Regions from separate parts of the Massilia sp. P2_C2 genome, predicted to be linked through region 1. Evidence: predicted binding sites of a transcription regulator. Region 1 holds the regulator's gene; the other holds the start of a gene.
What was found. The regulator NrdR, encoded in region 1, represses ribonucleotide reductase genes. The targets are predictions, from matches to a motif close to CACNANATNTNGTG.
Positions count from the first base shown of each region.

Region 1 (4,735 bases):
GGCCGGCCGGTGATGCGCGGCCGGCAGCCGGTTCAGTCCAGGGTGCGCTTGATGTTGAGCGGGCCGTAGCCCTGGCACGTCGGCATCATCTCGATGTGGTTGATGTTGACGTGCGGCGGCAGGGAGGCGATCCAGTAGGCGGTGGCGGCGATGTCTTCGGCCGTCAGCGGTTGCGTGCCTTCGTAGACCTTGGCCGCCGCGGCGTCATCGCGCAGGCGCACGTTCGAGAATTCCGTGCCGCCGCACAGGCCCGGCGCGATGTTGGTGGCGCGCACGCCGGTGCCGGCGAGGTCGGCGCGCAAGTTCAGCGTGAACTGTTCGACGAAGGCCTTGGTGGCGCCGTAGACATTACCGCCCGGATAAGGTGTGCGGCCGGCCACGGAGCCGATGTTGATGATCAGGCCGCTGCCCCGTTCGACCATCGCGGGCAGCAGGGCGTGCGTCATCGTGACGAGGCCCCTGACGTTGGTGGCGATCATGGTCTCCCAGTCTGCCAGCGGCACCTCGTGCGCCGGCTTCGTGTTCAGGGCGAGGCCGGCATTGTTGATCAGCACGTCGATCTGGCGCCAGGATTGCGGCAGCATCGACAGCGCTTCCTCGATCGACGCCTTGTCGGTCACGTCCATCGTGACCGGCAGCGCGGATTCGCCCAGTTCCCTGGCCAGGGCATCGAGGCGATTCTTGCGACGTGCCGCCAGCACCACCTGGTGGCCGTTCTTGACGAAGGTGCGCGCCATGGCGGCGCCGAATCCGGCCGATGCGCCGGTGATGAAAACGATCATGTTGGGTTACCTGGCAAGGTTGTAACCGTGAGATTGTAGCGGAAATGACCACTCCTGGTTGCCGACCTTCACGACTTGCCACTCCGTCATCGGTTTCCTTGCCTGCCGGGCGCACAATCCCGTACAATCGGGGGTTCCATTTACATACATCTCACGTAACTGGCGAAAACCGTGCGCTGCCGTCCGATCAGGAGCGATCGGCCTGCCGGTGCGTGGCGAAGGTGGACACCCACCGGGGAACGTGAGATTTCATTTGCCGTTCGCCTGGGCAGCCACCGACTGGTACGCGTTGGTATCGCGGCTGCCCCGCATCGTTCCGGCTCCCGCCCTGCTCAGCGCTGACCATTGCCTGGTTCTCTTATCGATTGGAGTTTTTTCATGTTTGCAAAAGATCACACGCTCGCCAAGGTTGACCCGGAACTGTGGGATGCCATCCAGAAGGAAAACAAGCGCCAGCAGGACCACATCGAGCTGATCGCCTCCGAGAACTACACGTCGCCGGCCGTGATGGCCGCCCAGGGCTCGCAGCTGACCAACAAGTACGCTGAAGGCTACCCGGGCAAGCGTTACTACGGCGGTTGCGAATACGTCGACGTCGCCGAGCAACTGGCGATCGACCGCGTCAAGCAGCTGTTCGGCGCCGAAGCCGCCAACGTCCAGCCGAACTCGGGCTCGCAGGCGAACCAGGGCGTGTTCTTCGCCATGCTGAAGCCGGGCGACACCATCATGGGCATGTCGCTGGCCGAAGGCGGCCACCTCACGCACGGCATGGCGCTGAACATGTCGGGCAAGTGGTTCAACGTGATCTCCTACGGCCTGACCGAGCAGGAAGACATCGACTACGAACAAATGGAACGCCTGGCGCGCGAGCACAAGCCGAAGCTGATCATCGCCGGCGCCTCCGCCTTCGCCCTGCGCATCGACTTCGAACGCTTCGCCCGCGTGGCCAAGGAAGTCGGCGCCTACTTCATGGTCGACATGGCCCACTATGCCGGCCTGATCGCCGCCGGCGAATACCCGAACCCGGTGCCGTACGCCGACTTCGTCACGTCGACGACGCACAAGTCGCTGCGCGGCCCGCGCGGCGGCATCATCCTGATGAAGGCCGAGCACGAGAAAGCCATCAACTCCGCGATCTTCCCGGGCATCCAGGGCGGTCCGCTGATGCACGTGATCGCCGGTAAGGCCGTCGCGTTCAAGGAAGCGCTGTCGCCGGAATTCAAGGCGTACCAGCAGCAGGTCGTCAAGAACGCCAAGGCACTGGCCGACACGCTGACCGCACGCGGCCTGCGCATCGTCTCGGGCCGTACCGAGTCGCACGTGATGCTCGTCGACCTGCGTGCGAAGGGCCTGACCGGCAAGGAAGCGGAAGCGATCCTGGGCCAGGCACACATGACTTGCAACAAGAAYGGCATCCCGAACGACCCGCAGAAGCCGTTCGTGACCTCGGGCATCCGCCTGGGCAGCCCGGCCTTCACGACCCGCGGCTTCAAGGAAGAAGACGCCGTCAAGGTCGGCCACCTGATCGCCGACGTGCTGGACAATCCGCACGACGCCGCGACCATCGAGCGCGTCAAGGGTGAAGTCAAGCAACTGACCGACAAGTACCCGGTCTACGAAGCGTAATGCATTGCCGGGACGCCTGCGGGCGTCCCGCTCGATTCCGTACCCCCCATGAAATGTCCGTTCTGTCAGCATGACGACACCCAGGTCCTCGATACCCGCGTATCCGAGGAAGGCGACGCCATCCGGCGCCGGCGCCGCTGCGTCCAGTGCGACAAGCGCTTCACCACCTACGAACGCATCGAACTCTCGATGCCGATCATCGTCAAGAAGAACGGCAGCCGCACCGAATTCGAATCTTCCAAGCTGCGCGGCAGCCTCATGCTGGCCCTGCGCAAGCGCCCCGTGGCGGCCGAGGCGATCGACCGCGCCGTCGCATCGATCGAAGAAAAACTCCTGACCAGCGGGCGCCGCGAAGTCGACACGGGCTACGTGGGCGAACTGGTGATGCAGGAACTCAAGCGCCTCGACAAGATCGCCTACATCCGCTTCGCCTCCGTCTACAAGAACTTCGAGGACCTGGCCGAGTTCCAGGAAGCGATCGCCGAAGTCGGCCAGCCGCGTAAATAAGCCGCGTCCGTTTCCCCCGTTTTTAGTTGCATCCGCACGGTTGAGCCACCCCATGGCTTGTCCGGACTCGACTGTTACCTTGTCAGCTCCGCAAACGAAGAGACTGGAGGTGCAGGATGCAGTCGGGTTCGTCATTGCACGGGTGCCGGCGCGTGTGCGCCGGGTTCACGCTCGTGGAGGTGCTCGTCGCGTTGTTCGTCGTCGCGCTCGGGATCGCCGGCGCCGCCGGATTGCAGACGCTGGCCGTGCGTGCGGGACGCGATGCCGCGCACCTGTCCGACGCCACCCGGCTGGCGCGCTCGCTCGCGGAGCGCATGCGCGCCAATCCCCATGCGCTGGCGCTGCCCGACGCCGCCAATCCCTATCTGCTGCTCGATTACGACGCCGGCGGCGGTCCGCCGACCGCGCCGGCGCTGTGCTATGCCGATGCCAACTGCGATGCGGACGCGCTGGCGCGCTTCGATCTGTTCGAGGTGTCCGGGACGCTGGCGTCCGGCTTCCCGGGCGGGCGCATCCGCGTCTGCCGCGATACCGTACCGCTGGATGCGGCCGGCCTGCCTGCGTGGACCTGCGATGCGCAGGATGGCGCGCCGCTCGTCGTCAAGCTGGGCTGGCGGGCGCACGGTGATGCCGCCACGGGCGCACCGAAGCTGATACTGCCGCTGGCGGGAGCGGCGCCATGAGCCGGTCCGCGCGCCAGGCCGGCATGACGCTGGCCGAACTGATGGTGGCGCTGGCCGTCGGACTGGGCATCGTGCTGGCGGCCGGGCGCCTGCTCGTGCTGGCGAACGGCGCCTACGCGGCCCAGGTGGAATCGGCCGTCATCGACGATGGCGGACGCTTCGCCACCGACCTCATCGGCCGCGCCGTACGCCAGGCGGGGGCGGTCGACCCCGATGCGGTGGCCACGGCCACGGACACCGCTCCGGCACGCCTGGCCGGGCTGGATGCGCGGTCATTGTCGCGCACGACGCCGGGCATCGCCGACCCGCTGCCGGCCGCCGTCAACGGCAGCGACGTGCTGGCCGTGCGTTTTCCCGGCGCGGGTCCGGCGCCCGACGGCGACGGCAGCGTCGTCGACTGCGCCGGCTTTTCGATTGCCGCGGGCGAGGAGGGATGGAGCATCTTCTACGTGGCGCGCAACGGCGAGGGCGAAGCGGAACTGCGCTGCAAGTACCTGGGCAGCACGCATTGGAGCGCGGACGCGCTGGTGGCCGGCGTGGATGGCTTCCAGGTGCTGTACGGCGTGGACACCGACGATCCGCCCGACGGCGTCGCCAACCGCTACCTGAACGCGGCCGCGGTCAATGTCCTCGATGCTGGCCTGGCTGGATTGGGCGCGGCCGAGTTCAACCGGCGCACGCATTGGAAGCGGGTCGTCGGCGTGCGCGTCGCCTTGCTGCTGCATGGTGGCCGGCCCACCCGCGCCGTCCCCGGCACGGCGCGCTACGCCCTGCTCGGTGCCGGCTATGCGGACGCCGTTGGCGCGAACGATCCGGGCAACTCGCTGGACGAAGCCCGCATGCCACCCGACCTGCGGCGGCGCGAGCGGCGGCTGTTCACGGTCACCGTTGCGCTGCCGGTGCCGCCGTCATGAACTCGCCGATCATGTCCGGGCAAGCGCGCCGCCGCACGGACCGCGGGCTGGCCCTCGTCTGTGCGCTGCTGCTGATGGTGGCGGCGATGGTAATCGGCGTCGCCGTCGTACGCGGGGCCTTCGTCCTGCTGGCGGCGGCAAACAACGAGCGCGACCGCGACATCGCCCAGGCCGCGGCGGCGGCGGCCCTGCGCGACGCCGAGCACGATATCGCGGGCCGCGC
Region 1 is NZ_JBFUDR010000194.1:5,818-10,552, reverse strand. Features, by position in the region: gene AC1DYX_RS20520 (SDR family NAD(P)-dependent oxidoreductase) at 33-782, opposite strand; ZMP/ZTP riboswitch at 928-1,059, shown strand; gene glyA (serine hydroxymethyltransferase) at 1,161-2,408, shown strand; gene nrdR (transcriptional regulator NrdR) at 2,457-2,915, shown strand; gene pilV (type IV pilus modification protein PilV) at 3,032-3,598, shown strand; gene AC1DYX_RS20500 (PilW family protein) at 3,595-4,512, shown strand; gene AC1DYX_RS20495 (pilus assembly PilX family protein) at 4,509-4,735, shown strand, end outside.

Region 2 (4,735 bases), on a different contig from region 1:
CCGGGGCCGCAGACAGCCCCCCATCGACCGCCACGGCGTTCAGTGCGCCGGTGCGGGTGGTCGACTTCTCCATGTGCGTCGCGGCGATCGTGCGCAGGTAGTAGGTCGTCTTCAGGCCGCGCAGCCAGGCCAGTTTATAGGTCTCGTCCAGCTTCTTGCCCGAGGCGCCGCCCATGTAGATGTTCAGCGACTGCGCCTGGTCGATCCACTTCTGGCGACGCGACGCGGCTTCCACCAGCCACTTCGGATCGACTTCGAACGCCGTGGCGTAGATGTCGCGCAGGTCCTGCGGGACGCGGTCGATGCGCGACAGCGAGCCGTCGAAGTATTTCAGGTCGTTGATCATGACCTCGTCCCACAGGCCGCGCGCCTTCAGGTCGCGCACCAGGTACGAGTTGATCTCGGTGAATTCGCCCGACAGGTTCGACTTCACGTACAGGTTCTGGAACGTCGGCTCGATACAGGCCGAGACGCCGATGATGTTCGAGATGGTCGCGGTCGGGGCGATCGCCACGCAGTTCGAGTTGCGCATGCCGAACTGCCTGATGCGGTTACGAACCACGGCCCAATCCATCGATTCGGACGCGTCCTGCTCGAGGTAGCCGCCGCGTTCTTCCGCCAGCAGCCTGATCGAGTCCTGCGGCAGGATGCCGCGGTCCCACAGCGAACCTTCGTACGACTGGTAGCGGCCGCGTTCCTCGGCCAGTTCGGTCGACGCCAGGTAGGCGTAGTAACAGACGGCTTCCATCGAGCGGTCGGCGAATTCCACGGCCTTGTCGGACGCGAACGGCACGCGCATCATGTGCAGGCAGTCCTGGAAGCCCATGATGCCCAGGCCGACCGGACGGTGGCGCAGGTTCGAGTTCTCCGCCTTCTTGACGGCGTAGTAGTTGATGTCGATGACGTTGTCGAGCATGCGCATCGCCGTGCGGATGGTCTTCTGCAGCTTGACCACGTCCAGGCCGTCGCCCTTCATGTGGGCCGGCAGGTTCACGGAACCCAGGTTGCAGACGGCGATTTCGTCTTCGTTCGTGTTCAGCGTGATCTCGGTGCACAGGTTCGACGAATGCACGACACCGACGTGCTGCTGCGGCGAACGGATGTTGCACGGATCCTTGAACGTGATCCACGGGTGGCCGGTCTCGAACAGCATCGACAGCATCTTGCGCCACAGGTCGAGCGCCTGCACCTTCTTGTGCACGGTCATCTCGCCGCGGGCGGCCTTCGCTTCGTACTTCACGTAGGCTTCTTCGAACGCCTTGCCGACCTTGTCGTGCAGGTCCGGCGCTTCCGACGGCGAGAACAGGGTCCACTCGCCCTTTTCCATCACGCGCTTCATGAACAGGTCCGGAATCCAGTTCGCGGTGTTCATGTCGTGCGTGCGGCGGCGGTCGTCGCCCGTGTTCTTGCGCAGGTCGAGGAATTCCTCGATGTCCAGGTGCCACGTTTCCAGGTAGGCGCAGACGGCGCCCTTGCGCTTGCCGCCCTGGTTGACGGCGACGGCGGTGTCGTTGGCGACCTTCAGGAACGGCACGACGCCCTGCGACTTGCCGTTCGTGCCCTTGATGCGCGAGCCGAGCGCGCGCACCGGGGTCCAGTCGTTGCCCAGGCCACCTGCGAATTTCGACAGCAGCGCATTTTCCTTGATGGCGTCGTAGATGCCTTCCAGGTCGTCGGCGACGGTGGTCAGGTAGCACGACGACAGCTGCGAGCGGCGGGTGCCCGAGTTGAACAGCGTCGGGGTCGAGCTCATGAAGTCGAACGTCGACAGCAGGTTGTAGAACTCGACGGCGCGCGCTTCGCGGTTCTCTTCACGCAGCGCCAGGCCCATGGCGACGCGCATGTAGAACGCCTGCGGCATCTCGATGCGGGTGTCGCGGATGTGCAGGAAGTAGCGGTCGTACAGGGTCTGCAGGCCGATGTAGCCGAACTGCAGGTCGCGGTCGGCGACGATCGCCTTGGCCAGCTTCTGCAGGTCGAACTTGCCCAGCTCCTCGTCCAGCAGCTCGGCTGCGATGCCCTTGGCGATGTATTGCGGGAAATAAGTGATGTATTCAGCGGCGGCGCCGGCTTGCGGCACGTCCTTGCCGAAGATCTCCTTGCGGATCGAGTGCAGCAGGATGCGCGCGGTGACCTGGCTGTAGGCCGGGTCCWTTTCCATCAGCGCGCGCGCGGCCAGCACGGCCGACTTGTGCAGTTCCTCGACGGGCACGCCGTCGTACAGGTTCTTCATGGTCTCGGCCAGGATGGCGTCGGCGTCGACGTGCTTTTCAAGGCCGGCGCAGGCGGCATTGATCAGGGCCGACACTTCGTTCATGTCGAGCAGGCGGCGCGCACCGCCGTCGACCACGTGGATCTGCGGGGCAGCGATTTGCGCGGCGCCGGCGGCTTCCTTGGCCAGGCGGCGCTCTTCCATGCGCTTGGCACGGTACAGCACGTATTCGCGGGCGACGTCATGCTCGCCCGAGCGCATCAGGGACAATTCCACCTGGTCCTGCACATCCTCGATGTGGAAGGTACCGCCGTTCGGCTGACGGCGCACCAGCKCCGCGACCACGTTGTTCGTCAGCTGCTCGACCAGGTCGCGGATGCGCGCCGATTCGCGGCCCTGCTCGCCGTTCACGGCGAGGAAAGCCTTCATCATGGCGACTTCGATCTTGTTCGGCTGGAACGGCACCACGGCGCCGTTGCGGCGGATGATGCGGTAGTCGTTATTGGCGACCAGCTCGGCCGCACTCTTGCCAGCCGTCGTTCCTGCTGCGACGTGCGGGTTGATGGAAATGTCCGAAGATGTTTGCATTGAGCCTCCCAGCATGGCGGTTGCTACGCCACGGCCTTCACGATTGGATAGATATGAGCCCTCGATTCTTTAAATCCAGGGAAAGCTGCCAACTCATCAAAATTGGCAGCTCGATAACTTTTTGCCGATAAAAATAGGAGCAGCAATGTTGAGAAAAAAAGCGTTGCGCTCCTACTCTGCCTGTTCGGCATTAAGGCCGTTGACCACTAGATGTAGTAGACAACGGCCTTACAGACCTAATTGTAGTCGATGTCCGTGAAATTTATGAGCTCCGCTTGTAAGATTTTTTTCTTGACATCGAACAGGGCCGATATCTGAAGCCTTCAGCACGAAGTAAGCACTAACATTAATTTCATGGCGCATTTTGCGGTGCTCATTTATCGTGCATAATTCCAGCGAATCGTGTCATTTTTGCTTTGCTGCGTTGGCGAAAAGACCACGCGGGAACCTCGAAAAACCCGTCGCGAGCGGCAGCAATGTTGTTCGAGAAGCGCATCTGTACGAGAGTACAGCCGGTCCGCCGCCGCGGAGCATCGCAGAACGACAGCCTACGCGGCCCGGCCTACGCGGCCCGGCCTACGCGGCCCGGCCTACGCGGCCCGGTACAACCCGCAGCAGGTTTTTCGACGTTCCCGGCGCTCACGGTTCGGGGGCGTGAATGTCCAGCTTCTGCATCTGGTAGCGCAGCTGGCGCACGCTGATGCCGAGCAGGTTCGCGGCCTGCGTGYGGTTGAACTGGGTCTGGTTCAGGGCGCGCAGGATGATGTCGCGCTCGACCTGGCTCAGGTAGTCGGGCAGGTTGCTCGGGAGCGCGTCGGTACCCGGCGGCAGCGGCGCTTGCGCGGCGGCGCCCGGGGCAGCGTCGCCCGACGTAGCGACGCCCGACGTAGCGACGCCCGACGCAGCGGCGCCCGACGTAGCGACGCCCGCCTCTTCCGGCACGGCGACCGGGGGTGGCGGGACGGGCGCGCCACCGCCCTGCGGCACGACGGCCGCGTCGCCCAGCTTTGCCCCCTTCAGCAACAGGTCGCCCGCCTCGATCACGCCATCGTCGGCGAAGGCCAGTGCCCGCTCGAGCACGTTTTCCAGTTCGCGCACATTGCCCGGGAAGGCATAGCCGCGCAACGCGTCCAGCACGCCGGGGCCGAGGCGCGCGCCACCCGGGCCGGCCAGGCGCGCGAGGATGGCGTCGACGAGCAGCGGCAGGTCATCCAGGCGCTCGCGCAACGGCGGCAACGTCAGTTCGATCACGTTCAGGCGGTAGAACAGGTCCTGGCGGAACGCGCCCGTCTCGACGCATTTCGCAAGATCCTTGTGCGTGGCGCTGATGATGCGCACGTCGACCGGTTCCTCGACCGTGGCGCCGATCTTGCGCACGCGCCGCTCCTGGATCGCGCGCAGCAGCTTGACCTGCATCGCGAGCGGCAGGTCGGCCACCTCGTCCAGCATCAGCGTGCCGCCGTTGGCGGCCTGGAAAAAGCCGTCGCGCTCATCGTTCGCACCCGTGAAGGCACCCTTGCGGTAGCCGAAAAACTCCGCTTCCATCAGCGCTTCGGGAATCGCGCCGCAGTTGACGGCGACGAACGGCTTGCCCGCGCGCGTGCTCTGCGCGTGGATCTCGCGCGCGGCCAGTTCCTTGCCGCTGCCGGATTCGCCGTTGATGGCGATCGGCGCCTGGGAGCGCGCGAGCCGGGCGATCTGCGCGCGCAACGACTGCATCGCGGCCGACTCGCCGATCAGGCGCGACGTGCCGCCCGTGCTGGCGCTTGCAGATGCCGGCGCCGGGTCGGACAGCTTCAGGGCCGAGCGCACCATCGCGCGCAGGTCGTCCAGCACGACGGGCTTCGACACGTAGTCGAACGCGCCGGCCTTCAGCGCCACGACGGCATTCTCGGCGCTGCCGTACGCGGTGATCACGGCGATGGGCGTACTCTT
Region 2 is NZ_JBFUDR010000197.1:4,932-9,666, reverse strand. Features, by position in the region: gene AC1DYX_RS20680 (ribonucleoside-diphosphate reductase subunit alpha) at 1-2,800, opposite strand, end outside; gene AC1DYX_RS20675 (sigma-54-dependent transcriptional regulator) at 3,440-4,735, opposite strand, start outside.
Region 2: AC1DYX_RS20680 (ribonucleoside-diphosphate reductase subunit alpha) is a predicted target of NrdR. The motif match lies at 3,005-3,018, and genes of this name have one in related genera.